Regions from separate parts of the Allobosea sp. 05T433 genome, predicted to be linked through region 2. Evidence: riboswitches for the same ligand, from Rfam matches in the RefSeq annotation. Region 2 holds a riboswitch; each other region holds the start of a gene.
The links. A riboswitch is a leader RNA that binds a small molecule or an ion and turns the genes downstream of it on or off. The one in region 2 is predicted to bind thiamine pyrophosphate.
Positions count from the first base shown of each region.

Region 1: another riboswitch for thiamine pyrophosphate. It lies ahead of thiO (glycine oxidase ThiO); the one in region 2 lies ahead of thiB (thiamine ABC transporter substrate binding subunit).
Region 3: another riboswitch for thiamine pyrophosphate. It lies ahead of thiC (phosphomethylpyrimidine synthase ThiC); the one in region 2 lies ahead of thiB (thiamine ABC transporter substrate binding subunit).

Region 1 covers NZ_JBFTKS010000031.1:29,219-34,283, forward strand. Annotated here, with positions in the region: gene AC1DGP_RS29580 (P-loop NTPase family protein) at 1-74, opposite strand, end outside; gene AC1DGP_RS29585 (thiamine phosphate synthase) at 107-742, opposite strand; gene thiG (thiazole synthase) at 739-1,515, opposite strand; gene thiS (sulfur carrier protein ThiS) at 1,517-1,729, opposite strand; gene thiO (glycine oxidase ThiO) at 1,726-2,916, opposite strand; TPP riboswitch at 2,974-3,106, opposite strand; gene AC1DGP_RS29605 (response regulator) at 3,431-3,808, shown strand; gene AC1DGP_RS29610 (hypothetical protein) at 4,077-4,427, shown strand; gene AC1DGP_RS29615 (MFS transporter) at 4,472-5,065, opposite strand, start outside.
Region 2 covers NZ_JBFTKS010000003.1:241,822-246,886, forward strand. Annotated here, with positions in the region: gene leuB (3-isopropylmalate dehydrogenase) at 1-887, opposite strand, end outside; gene AC1DGP_RS05385 (ABC transporter substrate-binding protein) at 1,170-2,759, opposite strand; TPP riboswitch at 2,916-3,027, shown strand; gene thiB (thiamine ABC transporter substrate binding subunit) at 3,094-4,113, shown strand; gene AC1DGP_RS05395 (ABC transporter permease family protein) at 4,118-5,065, shown strand, end outside.
Region 3 covers NZ_JBFTKS010000009.1:90,558-95,622, reverse strand. Annotated here, with positions in the region: gene AC1DGP_RS14685 (hydroxyethylthiazole kinase) at 1-277, opposite strand, end outside; gene thiC (phosphomethylpyrimidine synthase ThiC) at 286-2,148, opposite strand; TPP riboswitch at 2,227-2,331, opposite strand; gene AC1DGP_RS14675 (hypothetical protein) at 2,414-2,614, opposite strand; gene AC1DGP_RS14670 (OmpA family protein) at 2,723-3,982, opposite strand.

The DNA of each region.
Region 1 (5,065 bases), on a different contig from region 2:
AGGCGCTTGCCCAGTGCTCGCGCGAGCGTCGACTTGCCGCTGCCGGCATTCCCCAGGATCACGATCCGTCGCATCGGCGCAGGCCATTCCTCTCGTTTCGACCTGCTCATACACCAGCGCGTGGACTCATCAGCGCGCAGGCGCGAAGGCTGCGAATGGTCGTGGCCGTATCCACGGCTCGCATCACCTCCCCCATCACTGCAACGCCCACAGCACCAGCCTCGATGCAGAGTGGCGCGCGGTCGCAGGTGATGCCGCCAAGGGCCACGACCGGCAGCCCGATCGCTGCCCAGCGCCGCAGCACGGTCAGGCCCAGGGCCGGGCCATAGCCGGGCTTGCTCGCCGTCGTGAAGATCGGGCTTACCGTGACATAATCGGCGCCTGCCGCTGGTGCCGCCCGGACATCGGCCTCGTCATGCGCGGAAACGCCGATCAGCGCGGAGACGCCGAGCACGGCGCGGGCCGCGGAGATCGCCCCAGCCGATTGCAGATGGACGCCCCGTGCCCCGACCCGGGCGGCGAGATCAACATCACCGCCGATCGTCAGAACCGCATCCGCCATGCTCACGAGCTCATGCAGCTGCTGCGCCAGGCTGCGGCGTTCCGGCTGATCGAGATCGCGATCGCGCAGCCAGATCCAGCGTGCCCCGCCGGCGAGCGCCGCAGAGACAAGCTGCGGCAAAGGCTTCACGGCCTGATGCCGGTCGGTGACGACGAGCAGCCGGTCGGGCAGCCTGTTCACGACCCCACAAGCCCGAGCTGCGGGCTGGACGGCTGAGCCCGCCCACGCCGCGGAATGCGCCCCGCCAAGCGGGCGTTCCAGCCGGCCTCGACGGCGTGACGCATGGCGAGTGCCATTCGCACCGGATCATCGGCCTTGGCGACGGCGGTGTTGAGCAGAACCCCGCTCGCGCCGCATTCCATGGCGATCACCGCGTCGGAGGCCGTGCCGATGCCGGCATCAACGATCACGGGCACGGGCGAGCGGGCACAGATCAGCTCGAGATTGGCCGGATTGGCGACGCCCATGCCCGAGCCGATCAGCGACCCCATCGGCATCACGGCGGCGGCCCCGAGATCAGCCAGGCGAGCGCAAATCACCGGATCGTCGTTGCAACAGGGCAGGACGACGAAGCCCTTGTCGACGAGCTGGCGCGTCGCCTCCAGCAGCTCACCGACATCGGGATAGAGCGTCTCGCGATCGCCGATCACCTCGAGCTTGATCCAGTTGGTGCCAAGCGCCTCGCGTGCAAGCTCGGCGGTGAGGATGGCGTCGCGCGCGGTTTCGCAGCCTGCCGTGTTGGGCAGGAAGCGGCGGCCGGCAAGCAGGCGCACCGTGTCGGAGCCATGGCCCTGCAGCGAAATGCGACGCAGGGAGAGCGTGACAAGATCCGAACCGCTGGCCTCGATGGCATCGACCATGATGCGCTGGCTCGGATAGCCGGCCGTGCCAATGAGGAGCCGCGACGACAATGCCGTGCCCGCCATGGTGAGGGCCTCGATCGGAGTGCTCATGTCAGCCCCCTGCGAAGGCACGGATGATTTCGACGCGGTCGTTGCGCGACAGAGGCGTCTGCGCCCAGTCGACCTGCCGGACCACGGTGCCATTGAGCGCGATCGCGAAGCCCTGCGGACCCGGCAAGTCCATCTCGGCCGTCTCCTCCTGCCAAAGCGCCGCCAAATTCTCCGCTGCGCTATCGCGGTCCTTGCCATTGATGATGAGTTTCATGAGGTTGCCTCCAGACAGGGGGTGAAGCGCGCCTGGCCGAATGACGCGGCCGGACCCGTGATGCGATTCTCGACGAGGAGTTGCTCGATCGCGGCTGCCGTGACGGGGGCGAGCAGATAGCCGTTGCGGTGATGGCCGGTCGCAACGAGCAGGCCCGCTATCCCCGTCTCACCAAGGATCGGCGCATCGTCGATCGAGGTCGGGCGGAAGCCGGACCAGATCGCCTCGACCGGCATCTCCTCGATCGAGGGCAGTGCGCGCCGGGCGCCGTCGAGCAGGGCATAGACGCCGCCAGCGGTCACGCTGTCGTCGAAGCCGCGTTCTTCCATGGTGGCGCCGACGAGGAGAGTGCCGTCGCTCTTGGGAGCGAGATGCACCTGCTCGGTCCAGACGACACGCGCGAGCGTGCCGGTCTCGGGCGTGCTGCGCAGGGCGAGTGACTGACCCTTGAGCGGGCGGACGGGGATGTCGAGCCCCTGAAATCGGGTCCAGGCGCCGGCGGCCGCAATCACGATCGGGGCCTTGCAGAGCCCGCGCGGCGTCGAGACGCCGAGAGCGCGGCCGCCGGCCAGCTCCGGCTCGGCCTCGCAGGCTTCGACCAGGTGCCCTCCGGCCGCGAGACAGGAGCGTCGTAGCGCCGCCATGACGCGCGGCGGATCGACCTGATGGTCGGCCGGGCAGAGAATGCCGGCAACGACCGAGGGCCTCAGCCCGGGCTCGCGTTCGCGGCATTGCGCCCCGCTAAGCCATGCAGCCTCGACCTCGGCGCGCCGCTGCATGTCATGGCGGAAACGCAGGCGCTCGACCTCCTCACGCCCCAGCGCGACCAGCAGGACACCGTCCCGGCGATAGTCGACGCCGAGCCCGCTCTCGGCTTCGAGCTCGCGCGCAAAACCCGGCCAGAGCCTTTGGCTTTCGAGCGCCAGTGGCAGCTGCTCCTCGCCGCCCGGCTCCAGCTCGGCGGCCGCGGCCAGCATGCCGGTCGCGGCAAGGCTTGCCCCTTGCCCGATCGTGCCACGCTCGAAAACGGTCACATCGAGCCCGCGCCGGGCCAGCCGCCAGCCGATGGACAAACCGATCAGGCCGCCGCCAATGATGGCGATATCGGTGGCGGCCGGCGCCTCGCAGGCGACGGGCCCGGAAGCGTCGCCAGATCGGCGAAGGGTGGTGTGTGGCGGGCCTCGCATAGGCAAACTCCTCGCCCGCTCGGGGAAGGAGATCTGGCAGCCCTTCGGCTGCCGGCAAGTGCCGCGACGCTCCATCCCTCCGCCGGTATGAGCCGGATCAGGTTCGAAGGATTTCCGCGCGCCTCTCCGGGGAACACCCGGTCTGCCAGCGGTTTCTCAGCCCCTTGCCGGGGATCTCCTTGGATCCGCGCAGTCTGGAGCCGGGGCGGCAGCGAGGTCAAGGCCAATCAGACACGAACGCCGGGAGGACCCCGGCTGGCGGGCCAGGGGCCGGGAATCTTCGCCGGTCCAAGGCGCTGCTGAGGCACCTCGCCTGCCGCCATTCACCCGCGCTCCGCTTCCGCTGCCGGCACGCGCGGCCAGGCGGGCAGCTTCACGAGGGAGCGCTCCGCCGGCCATGCCAACAGCCTGCATTGTCCGTAGCGCCCAAAGCAGGCGCGACGGCGGAACGTTGCGGTCCATGAGCCGTTGGACCTCTACCGCCGCGACAAGAAGGCGGTTCAGGAGAAGCCCAGTGCCTACAGACGCGGAAAAGCCGGTTGTTCTCGTTGTCGACGACGAGCCGATCATCAGGATGTATGCGGCCTTGCTCGTCGAGGAGGCCGGTTACCTCGCCGTCGAGGCAGCGACCGCCGACGAGGCCCTGGCCATTCTCGAGCAACGCGACGATGTCCGCATCCTCTTCACCGATGTCGAGATGCCGGGCTCGCTGAACGGCCTGCAGCTGGTCGAGGTCGTGCGCGAGAAATGGCCGCCGATCGGGCTGATGGTGACCTCGGGCCATGTCCGGGTCGACCCTCAGAAATTGCCTGAGCGGGCCCGGTTCTTTCGAAAACCCTATACCGAGAGCGAGATCATCAGGACGCTGAAATCCTTGCCGGCCAGCGCCTAGGCGCGCCTGACCGAATGGGCGCGAAGGAAACGGCCGATCCCCGCGCCGGGGCGGGATCGGGGCAGAGCCCAGGAAACGGGCTTGAAACGGGCTTTCCGTGCCCGACGGAGGGCTTGCATCCTTCGTGATGGCGCCGACCGGATATCCCGAGATCTGCAACTCGCCCGCGCGCAAACCGGTGAGGCACTGCGCGCAACTCGTAAACCAGCTGGAGAACTGGTAGGATCGCAGGTGGGCGACGCTTTCCGATTGCTGGGCGGACACAGCCATGCGGAAGTTCGATTACTACGACACCGTGCTGGTACCGTGGTATTCGGAAGATGACTTTCCTGCCTTGCTGGACATGGTCGGCAAGGACCCCAGGATCCCCCGCTCCTATCCCGAATGGAAGCGCCAGTTCGCTGCCGCGACGGAGCTGCTTCTGGCCAAGGGCAAGACCGTCCAGATCATCACCGTTCGCCTCGCCGAGTATCTTGAGTGGCTGCAAAACACCCATCGCAGCAACACGGTGGCGGCACGCCTGCGCTATCTGAAATGGCTGGCCACGCAAAACGGCCAGAGGGCGACCGTCCTCCCCGTGCCGGCAAGGGTGCTGTCCGACGCAGGTGGCGAGGGCTAGCCGCACAGGGTTCGCCCCTGCCAGGTCCAAGGGGCCTGTCTCCGTCATGCGGTCGCGCCTGGCAGCGAGCGCCTTTGGCGCCCCCATAGGAAACAGGCAATGGCGGCTGCTTGCACCACGGCAGCGACCGCAGACAGCGCTGCCCCATCGAAGCTCGACAGTCCGGTTGGCGACAGCGTCCGCAGAGCGCCGAACACGGCCGGKGCAAAGGAATAACTTGCCTGTCCGATGGCAACGATCAGTGGAACGACGCGGGCAACGTCTGCCTTGCCGAATTCGACCTGTGCGATGAGCGGTGGCAGGGATGTGGCATTGCCAATCCCCGCACCGAACAGAATGACGCCCATGATCATCAGCGTTGCGTTGGCATCGCCCGCGATCAGGAAGGTCAATGACCCGCCGATCTGGACCGCATAGCTCGCGCAGGCGACGAGGCGGCGGTCCGCCGAGGCAGGCATGACGAGGCCGACCACCGTCCTGCCTGCGATCGCGGCGATCGTTGCGCCGCCCATGGCCAGCCCGGCATTTTGAGGCCCGATCGCCGGGACGAGCAGGGAGAACAGATGGGCGAGAAGGCCGATCTGGGCGAACAGACCCAACGCCATCCCTGCCGCCAGCGTCAGGAAACGACGGTCCCG
Region 2 (5,065 bases):
GCAATGTCGGGAGCCGAGCCGTGGACGGGCTCGTAAAGCGCCTTGCGCTTGCCGGTGGCCGGATCTTCAGCACCAAGCGAAGCGGAGGGCAGCATGCCGAGCGAGCCGGTCAGCATCGCCGCGACGTCGGAGAGAATATCGCCGAACAGGTTGTCGCAGACGATGACGTCGTACTGCTTCGGCCAGCGCACGAGCTGCATGGCGCAATTGTCGGCGAGCACATGCTCGAGTTCGACATCCCGGTAGTCCTTGGCGTGCAGGGCCGTGACCGTCTGCTTCCAGAGCACGCCGGTCTTCATGACGTTGTGCTTCTCGGCCGAGGAGACCTTGTTGCGGCGGGTGCGTGCCAGCTCGAAGGCGACGCGCGCGATGCGTTCGATTTCGGGCGTGGTGTAGAGCTGGGTATCGACGCCGCGCTTGGAACCGTCCTCCAGCGTGACGATCTCCTTGGGCTCGCCGAAATAGACGCCGCCGGTGAGCTCACGCACGATCAGGATGTCGAGCCCCTCGACCACCTCGGGCTTGAGCGAGGAGGCGGAAGCCAGCGCCGGATAGCAGATCGCAGGCCGCAGATTCGCAAACAGGCCAAGATCCTTGCGCAAGCGCAGCAGGCCGGCTTCGGGGCGATGCTGATAGGGCACATCCGCCCATTTCGGGCCGCCCACAGCGCCGAACAGCACCGCATCGGCATCCTGGGCGAGCTTCATGTCGCCTTCCGAGATCGCCGCCTTGTGCGCGTCATAGGCAGCGCCGCCGACAAGTCCGCGCTCGATGGCGAAGGAGGCGAGGCCCTGCCTCTCGAACCAGCCGACGATCTTCTCGACCTGGCCGGTCACTTCGGGACCGATGCCGTCGCCCGGCAGGAGGAGGAGCTTGTGGGTCGCCATGGTCGCCTCACGCGTTTGTCGGATGTTGCTGGGGCCAGAGCGGCCTTGCCGGGCTGATTAGGCGGGGAACGGGAGTGACGCAAGCGCAGCCGCGGGGCAGCGCGCCTGCGCGGCAAGCAGAAGCTGTACGATCGGCACCAGCATCGAACCGCTTCACTCCGGCCGGAGTGAAGCGGAGAGCTGGAAGCCGTCGCAGAGCGCGACGATGGTTTCCGGATCGGAGCCGCTAGCGCAGTGCCTCTGGCATCAGCCAGTATCCCGACGGCAACGGGTGCTCCGTCCTCAGGCCTTCTTCTCCATGTTCCAGAAGAACTGGACGGGCGAGAGCACCATGCCGGTCAGGCTCTTGCGATAGGCCATTGGCTGCTGCACCAGCCCCGCCGGCGCATAGGGCACCGTCTCGAAGGCGCGCTTCTCGATCGAGGCGGCCAGCTCCTTCTGCTTGGCCACTTCAGGCGTTGCAATCCACTGATCGCGCAGACCTTCCAGCGTGGCATCCTCCGGCCAGCCGAACCAGGCGGCAGGGCCATTGCTGCGCAACAGCGGATGCAGCGCGGGATTGAGCACGTCGGCGCCCGACCAGAGCGTGTGGAACACCGACCAGCCGCCCTGGTCCGGCAATCCGCGGTTGGAACGCCTGCCGATGAAGCTGGCCCAATCGGTCGCGACCAGATCGACAGTCATGCCGAGCTTCTTCAGCAGTTCCTGTGTCACCAGGCACTGGTTATAGGCGATCGGCTGGTCGGCGGGTGCCAGTAGCAACACCTTCTCGTTCTTGTAGCCGGCCTCCTGCAGCATGGCCTTGGCCCGCTCCAGATTGTTGCCGAGTGCAGCCTGTCCGCCCGCTCCGGTCGACATCGGCGAGCCCGGCGTGAAGAAGGTCTTGCACTCCTTGTAGTAGTCCTTGCTGCCGACGACCGCCTCCATGTAGTCGGTCTGATCGATTGCCATCATCACCGCCCGGCGGATGCCGGGATTGTTGAAGGGCGGCTGCAGATGGTTGAAACGCATCAGCAAGATCAGTCCCAGCGGCACGTTCTCGATCGCGATCTCGGGATTGCTCTTGAGCAGGGGCAGGAGATCGACCGGCGGCTGTTCGTACCAGTCGACCTCGCCCTGCATCAGCGCGCCGACTGCGGCTGAAACCTCGGTCAGCGGCAACCATTCGATACGGTCGATCTTGGCGACCTTGCCGCCAGCGGCCCAGGACGGAGCCTCCTCTCGTGGCCTGTACTTGGCGAAGCGCTCATAGATCGCGTTCTGGCCCGGCACCCATTGCTTGTCCATGAAGCGCCAGGGTCCGGAACCGATCGCCTCCGTGATGTTCTTGGTTGGCTCCATCATGGCCACGCGCTCGGGCATCATGAAGGGCACGTTCGAGGAGAGCTTGCCGAGCGCGTCCGGCAGCATCGGGAAGGGCTTCTTCAGGCGGATGGCGAAGGTGCGCTGATCGACGACATCGTAACCCTCGACGAATGTCGCGAAAGTCTGCCCGAAGGCATCGCGCGCCGACCAACGCTTGATCGAGGCAATGCAGTCCTGCGCCCTGACCGGCTGCTCGTCGTGGAACATCAGTCCGTCGCGCAGATGGAAGGTCCAGCGCAGCCCGTCCGGCGCAGTCTCCCAGCTCTCGACCATTTGCGGCTGGATGCGGAACTGCGCGTCCGTCGCAAAGAGGGTATCATATATCAGATAGCCGTGATTGCGGATAACATAGCTCGTAGCGACGATCGGATCGAGGGAGGGCAACGGCGTTGACGGAATGAAGCGCAGCGTATTGGCGCGCGACTGCGCGCGCGACGGAAATCCAACGAGGCTGGAAGCGGTTAAAGCGGAACTTCCGGCCAGAATCTGACGGCGATTGAGTCGCATTCGGCATCCCCTTGCTCTTGAGCTTTCGCGCCTGGCGCGCCTGCCTTCTGTTAAGCAAGAGATATACCAGCATGACCATGCGGCCAGACGCAATGGCCCTTGCGATGGCCAGGCGGCATCAACTGGACTCGCCCCGGCCCGCTCGCTATTCCCTTGACCGTCTCAACGGGGTGCCCGGCGATTTCGGGCTGAGAGGGAAGCGCAGGGCTTTCAACCCGTCGAACCTGATCCGGATCGTGCCGGCGGAGGGATTGAGCACTGGCGTCTCGCAACCGGAGACCGCCTTCCCTCTCGACCGTCATGGCCTGCCGTCGAATGCATGCGGGGTGACGCCATGACCTTTCTGAACAACCGGTTGACCCGGATCGCCGCCGCGCTCTCGGCGCTCCTGCTCGCGACGCCGTCCATGGCCCAGGAGAAACCGGCACTGACGGTCTACACTTATTCCTCCTTCACCGGGAAATACGGTCCCGGCGCGAAAGTGAAGGCGGCCTTCGAGGCGCAATGCAGTTGCACGCTGAACTGGGTCGCAAGCGATGATGCCGGCTCCCTCGTCGCGCGCCTGAAGCTGGAGGGTGAGGCGACCAAGGCCGATGCCGTGCTCGGCCTCGACATGAACCTTGCTGCAGAAGCCAAGGCGACGGGACTGTTCCAGCCCCATGGCCAGGACCGTGCCGCGCTCACTTTGCCCATCGCCTGGACTGACGATACCTTCCTGCCCTTCGATTGGGGGCATCTCGCCTTCGTCTATGATTCAACCAAACTTGCCGCGCCGCCCACCAGCCTGAAGCAGCTTGTCGACGATCCGAATGGGCCAAAGCTCGTGCTGCAGGACCCGCGCACCAGCGCGCCCGGGCTTGGCTTCCTGCTCTGGATGCGATCCGTCTATGGCGACGGCGCTGACGCCGCCTGGACCAGGCTCAAGCCGCGCATCGTCACCTTCACCAAGGGCTGGTCCGAGGCCTACGGACTCTTCCTCAAGGGCGAGGCCGACATGGTGCTCTCCTACGCGACATCGCCGGCCTATCACATCGGCGCCGAGAAGAAGACGCAGTACAAGGCCGCCCCCTTCAGCGAAGGCCACTATCTGCATGTCGAACTCGCCGGCATGACGCGCACGACGCGGCAGCCGGAACTCGCCAAACGCTTCCTCGCCTTCACGCTTTCGGACGCCTTCCAATCGCTGATCCCGGAAGGCAACTGGATGATGCCGGCGAAACAGGCGACAGGTGGACTGCCGGCTTCATTCGCCGATGTCGTCAAGCCGGAACGAACCTTGCTGTTCACGCCGGACGAGGTGCGCACGCAGCGCCGAACCTTCATCGACGCCTGGCTCGCCGCAGCGAGCCGCTGAGGCCTTGCTCCGCCCGGCCACGCTCACTGCGCTTGCCATCCTTGCGCTCGCCGGCGCCTCGCTCGCCGGGCTGGCGCGAGCCGGCGGCGACGTCGCGGCCCTGTCGTCGCTCGGCCCCTATCTCGCTCGCCTCGTCGCAGGAGCGACCGTCCAGGCGGGCCTGTCGATGCTGCTCTCGCTTCTGCTGGGCACGGCACTGGCGCTTGCCTTGCTGCGCCGCCGCTTCCCAAGCCGCAACCTCCTGCTCGCCGTGCTGACCGCCGCCGCCGTCGCACCGACGATCGTGATCGTCTTCGGCGTCATCGCGATCTATGGCCGTTCCGGGTTGCTCGGCGACCTGGCGCGTGCCGTCGGTGCTGAACCGCCGGCGATCTACGGGCTCCAGGGTATCCTGATCGCGCATGTGCTGATGAATACGCCGCTGGTGACGCGCACGCTGCTTCAGGCCTTCGGCCGCGAACCGGGCGAGCGGAGGCGCCTGGCGTCGGCACTCGGCTTCTCCGCCGCCGATTGTTTCCGGCATCTCGACTGGCCCGTGATCCGGCGCGAAGCCCCGGCGCTAGCCACCTTCGTCTTTCTGCTCTGCTTCACGAGCTTTGCCGTCGTGCTCTCGCTCGGTGGCGGGCCTGCCAATGCGACGCTGGAAGTCGCGATCTACGAAGCGGTCCGTTTCGAGGCCGATTTCGCCCGCGCGGCCGCTCTCGCCAGCCTCCAGCTTGTGCTCTGCCTCGGACTTGCGACTGCGCTCGCCGCACTCGCGCCGGCGGCCCGCGACGAGGCAAGTGCCGAGCGCCATGCGGTGCGCCCCGATATCCTCGCCCCTTCCCTGCGGCGGCTGGACTGCCTTGTTCTCATTCTGGCGACGGCATGGATCGCACCGCCTCTCCTCAGCATCGCAAGCGGCCTCACAGCCGTACCGATGCTCGCGACCGCCGAATTCGCATCGGCTGCC
Region 3 (5,065 bases), on a different contig from region 2:
GTCGGTCGCGCGCGACCTCCAGCAGCTTCGGGATGGCGAGTTCGCTCTCGGCATTGATCGTGCCGATGTTGATCAGGATCGCGCCGGCGCCCTCGGCCATTGCCGCGATCTCGTCGACATGGATCGCCATGGACGGGATCGCGCCGAAGGCGAGCAGCATGTTCGCCGTAATGTTCTGCGCCACCGTATTGGTGAGGCATTGCACCCGCGGGCGGCTCGCTGCCACCCGCGCCAGCACGCCTGCAACGACCGTCGCGTCGAGGCGGGCCGCGGTCATCGTCGCGCTCATTCCGCCGCCGGCAAGTAGAGATTGCCGCCCTTGGCGAGGAATTCCTGCGATTTCTCCGCCATGCCCTCGAGCGCCGCGCGTTCGTTCTCGCCCATCGCCAGCACTTCGGCGCGCAGATCCTGCGTGATCTTCATCGAGCAGAATTTCGGCCCGCACATCGAACAGAAATGCGCGACCTTGTGGGCATCCTTCGGCAGGGTCTCGTCATGGAAGGAACGTGCCGTATCGGGGTCGAGCGCCAGGTTGAACTGGTCCTCCCAGCGGAAGTCGAAGCGGGCGCGCGAGACCGCGTCGTCGCGGATCTTGGCCGCTGGATGGCCCTTGGCGAGATCGGCGGCATGGGCCGCGATCCGATAGGTGATGACGCCGGTCTTGACGTCGTCGCGGTTGGGAAGGCCGAGATGCTCCTTGGGCGTGACATAGCAGAGCATGGCGCAGCCGAACCAGCCGATCATCGCCGCGCCGATGCCCGAGGTGATGTGGTCGTAACCCGGCGCGATGTCGGTGGTCAGCGGTCCCAGCGTGTAGAACGGCGCCTCGCCGCATTCGCGCAGCTGCTTGTCCATGTTCTCCTTGATCTTGTGCATCGGCACGTGGCCCGGGCCCTCGATCATCACCTGGCAGCCCTTGTCCCAGGCGACCTTGGTGAGCTCGCCCAGCGTCTCCAGCTCGGCAAACTGGGCGCGGTCATTGGCGTCGGCGATCGAGCCCGGACGCAGGCCGTCGCCGAGCGAGAAGGAGACGTCATATTTGCGCATGATCTCGCAAATCTCGTCGAAGCGCTCGTAGAGGAAGCTCTCCTTGTGGTGCGCGAGGCACCAGCGCGCCATGATCGAGCCGCCGCGCGAGACGATGCCCGTGACGCGGCTCGCAGTGAGCGGGACATAGGGCAGGCGCACGCCGGCATGGATGGTGAAATAGTCGACGCCCTGCTCGGCCTGCTCGATCAGCGTGTCCTTGAAGACCTCCCAGTCGAGCTTGATCGGGTCGCCGCCGACCTTCTCAAGCGCCTGGTAGATCGGCACCGTGCCGATCGGAACCGGCGAGTTGCGCAGGATCCAGGAGCGGATGTTGTGGATGTTGCGGCCGGTCGACAGGTCCATCACCGTGTCGGCGCCCCAGCGGATCGCCCAGACCAGCTTCTCGACCTCCTCGGCAGCGCCGGACGTCACGGCCGAATTGCCGATATTGGCGTTGATCTTGACCAGGAAATTGCGGCCGATCGCCATCGGCTCCAGTTCGGGGTGGTTGATATTGGCCGGGATGATGGCGCGGCCGCGGGCGATTTCCTCGCGCACGAATTCAGGGGTGACGAATTCCGGAACCGAGGCGCCAAAGCTCTCGCCATCGGCATGGCGCTCGCGTGCGCCTTCGAGCATCGCGGCGCGGCCGAGATTCTCGCGATGCGCGACATAGATCATCTCGGGCGTGATGATGCCGGCCTTGGCGAACTCGTACTGGGTCGCCATCTGGCCGGGCTTCGCCTCGAGGATCGGGCGTGGGGCCGGGCAGGCGGGAACGAGCTGTTCAGGCGAGATATGGCCGTTATCGGCGGCAGTGACGGCGCGGCCGGGCACGGTCGTGAAGCCGGAGGCATCGAGCCAGGCGCGGCGCGGCTGCGGCAGGCCGGCATTCAGGTCGATCGTGACATCGCTCTCGGTGAACGGACCGGACGGGTCGTAGATCCGGACCGGCGGCTCGGAATCGGTGGTGAGCTGAACTTCGCGGAAGGGCACCCGCATCTCGGGATGGTCCGGCGGCGCGACATAGATCTTGCGCGAGCCGATGATCGGTCCGGTCGTCACGCTTTGAGGGGCAGCCTTGACGGTATTCTTCTGGGGCTTGGTGTGGGCGTTCATGGGATCTCCTCCTTGGTCCAAGGTTCAGGAGATCCGGGTTTAGAAGCGGTCCAGTCGCTGTCTGCGGGTACACGTGTGGCGCACGCCGCGTTCCAGTCCCTCCGCCGGTATGACCCGGATCAGGTTCGACGGGTTCGGCTTTGGACGCCATCTCAGCTCTTGCGAGCACCCCTCGGAACGAAGCGGAGGTTAGGGCCGGCGGCTCTTGAACGCAACCGGCAAGGGGCGGGATGCGGCCCTGCCATGCGGCGCCGGAATGCCGGGCTCAGGCGAGAATGTCGACRTTCTGGCCCTGGCCAGCGGCAAGAGTAGCCTTCTGGGACTCGGCACTCTGCTGCAGCATATCCACGAGCGCTTGGTCGGACGTCGCCTGCTGCTTCACCATCGCTGTCTGCAAGGTCTGGCGGGTCGAGGCTGCCTGGCTTGCGGCAAAGCCCTGCGCGATCGCGACGGTTGTCTCACTCATCTCAACTCTCCTTACGACAGGTCTTAAGCCGGAGAGCTTGCTGATTCCTGAATCCCCTGATCCGGGGAGACCGGCGCGACGGTCGCCCGCCGCGCCGGTTCTATTGGTTCACTGCGGCTGATTCTGCCCGGCCAGCAGCGGGGTGATGCGTCGGAGCGTGACGCGGCGGTTCTCGCGGGCGGCCTCCTGCGTCTGCACCTTGAGATACTGCTCGCCATAGCCCTGCGTCGTCAGGTTCTCCGGCGGCACCTGGAAATCGCGCGTCAGGATCTCGGCGACCGATTGGGCCCGGCGATCCGAGAGCGAGAGGTTGTCGACATCCGAGCCGACGGCGTCGGTATGGCCCTCGACCAGGAAAACCTCATTCGGCGCGCGCTGCAGTGCCTGGCTGATCGAGGCGGCAATCACCGAGAGCCGCTGCGCCTGGTTGGGGGTGACCTCCCAGGACCCGGTCTCGAAGGTTACCGTGTCGATATCGACGCTGCGCATGCGGGCGCGCAGGTCCGGCGAGTAGCGGACCTCGTCGAGCGTGTAGCGGCGCGGGATCGCGGCGATCGGCGGGGCGGTGATCGTCTCATAGATCAGGCGCTGGTCGGCCTGCTCGGCGTCGACGATATAGCGCTCGCGCGGGATCGGCAGCGGCGGCGGCGGCAGCACGACGACCTCGTCCGAGAAGCGCATATCCGGCCGATCGCGGCGGGTGTTGTCGATCATCACGATCTCATCGCCATCGCGCATGCGCCGGGTCCGGCGGATCAGGCGGCCATCCTCGTCGGTCACGGTGATGATGCGGCTGCCGTCCGGCCGTTCGAACACGGTGACGTTCTCGTCTCCGCGCCGTTCGGTCCGTCCCTGCCAGCCGAGGTCGCGGAAGCGCTCGGTCTCGTCGCGGCGGATGATGGCACGGTCGTCGTCGCGGATGATCGTGCGACCGGGCTCGCGAATGATCGTGACGTCGCCCTCGCGGCGCTCCTCGCGGCGCCCGCGGACATCGTCGAGGCGGGTCGCGCCCTGCGTCGCCATGATGCCGCCGAGCACGCCGACGCCAAGGCCGATCGCAGCCGCGCCACCGAGGCCGATGCCACCGCGACGGCCCTGCCGGTCAGGCGGGGGCAGTTGCCCGGGTCCAGCGGCTGGAGGCTGGCCGGCCGGAGGCGGAGCGAGCGTCTGGCCCGGCTGCGGCGGTGCAACGGGCGGCGGGACTGCGCCGGGCGCGCGACCGCCGGGGGGCGGGGCGAGCGGGGCTGCTGCCGGCGGCTGAGCGGGTAGCGGCGCCGGAACCTGACCGGGTGTTGCAGAAGGCGGTTGGCCGGCTGGCGGCGCGCCGGGCGCACGACCACCCGGAGGCGGCACCAGCGGCTGGGTCACGGGCGGCTGAGCTTGCGGGGCAGTTCCTGGCACCGGCGCTGGTGTCGGGCGAGCCGCCGGGGGTTGGGTAGGAGCCGTCGCTGGCGCCGCCTCCGGTTGGCCGGCTGGCGGCGCGCCGGGCGCACGACCACCCGGAGGCGGCGCCAGTGGCTGGGTGGCGGGCGGCTGGGCTTGCGGAGCCGTTCCTGGCACCGGTGCTGGCGTCGGGCGAGCCGCCGGAGGCTGGCCCGGAGCTGCCGCTGGCGCCTGGCCGGCCGGGGGCGTGCCGGGCGCACGGCCGGCAGGAGGTGGCGCCAGCGGGGCGGTAGCGGGCGGCTGGGTTTGCGGAGCCGCTCCGGGAGCGCGTCCCCCTGCTGGGGGCGTCAACGGTGCGGTTGCCGGCGGCTGCGCCTGTGGGGCGGGAATCGGACGGGCTGCCGGCGGCTGCACGGGGGCCGGGACGGGCGGCTGGGCGCGCGGCGGCACGGCCTGAGGCTGGCTGGGCTGGGCTGGAGGAGCCGGGCGCGGCACCGCCGGGATTGGCTGAGGCGCGGAGGAGGGCGGGGGCGCGGGTTGCGGCCGTATGGCTGGTGGGCGTCCGGGTTCGCCGGCGCCCGGCGGCACGGGGCGCGGCATCTGCGGCTCGCGGCGCGGTTCAGGCGGCGGCGCGGCGCGTGGGCGTGGCTGCGCGGGTGGCGCTGCGCTTGGCGCCGGAGGCGCGACCGGCCGCTGGATCGCAGGCGGCGCCCCGGGTGCTCCGGGAGCGGGCCGCGGGCGTTCGGCCCCAGGCGGGCGCGCCTCGCCGGGCGCGGCTGGGGCTCCCGGGGGGCGAGGCCGGCGCGGCTGTCCGGGCTCTTCGTCCGACGGCGCAGGAGCCTGCGCTAATCTCATCGGTGCCTGCGCCGGTTCGACCGCGAAGCCGCCATGCGACAGGGTCAGGCCGGGAAGGACAGTACCGATCAGAAGCCAGTTTTTCGTGCGCGTCATGAGTTCCGTTTCCGTTTCAGTGGCTCGGGCTATCAGCGCGCGTGCGCACTGAACCCGCCATGAACCGAAAACGGCCGAAATCGGGCAGGGTTCCTCCCCGCCCGACCCGAGCTGTGC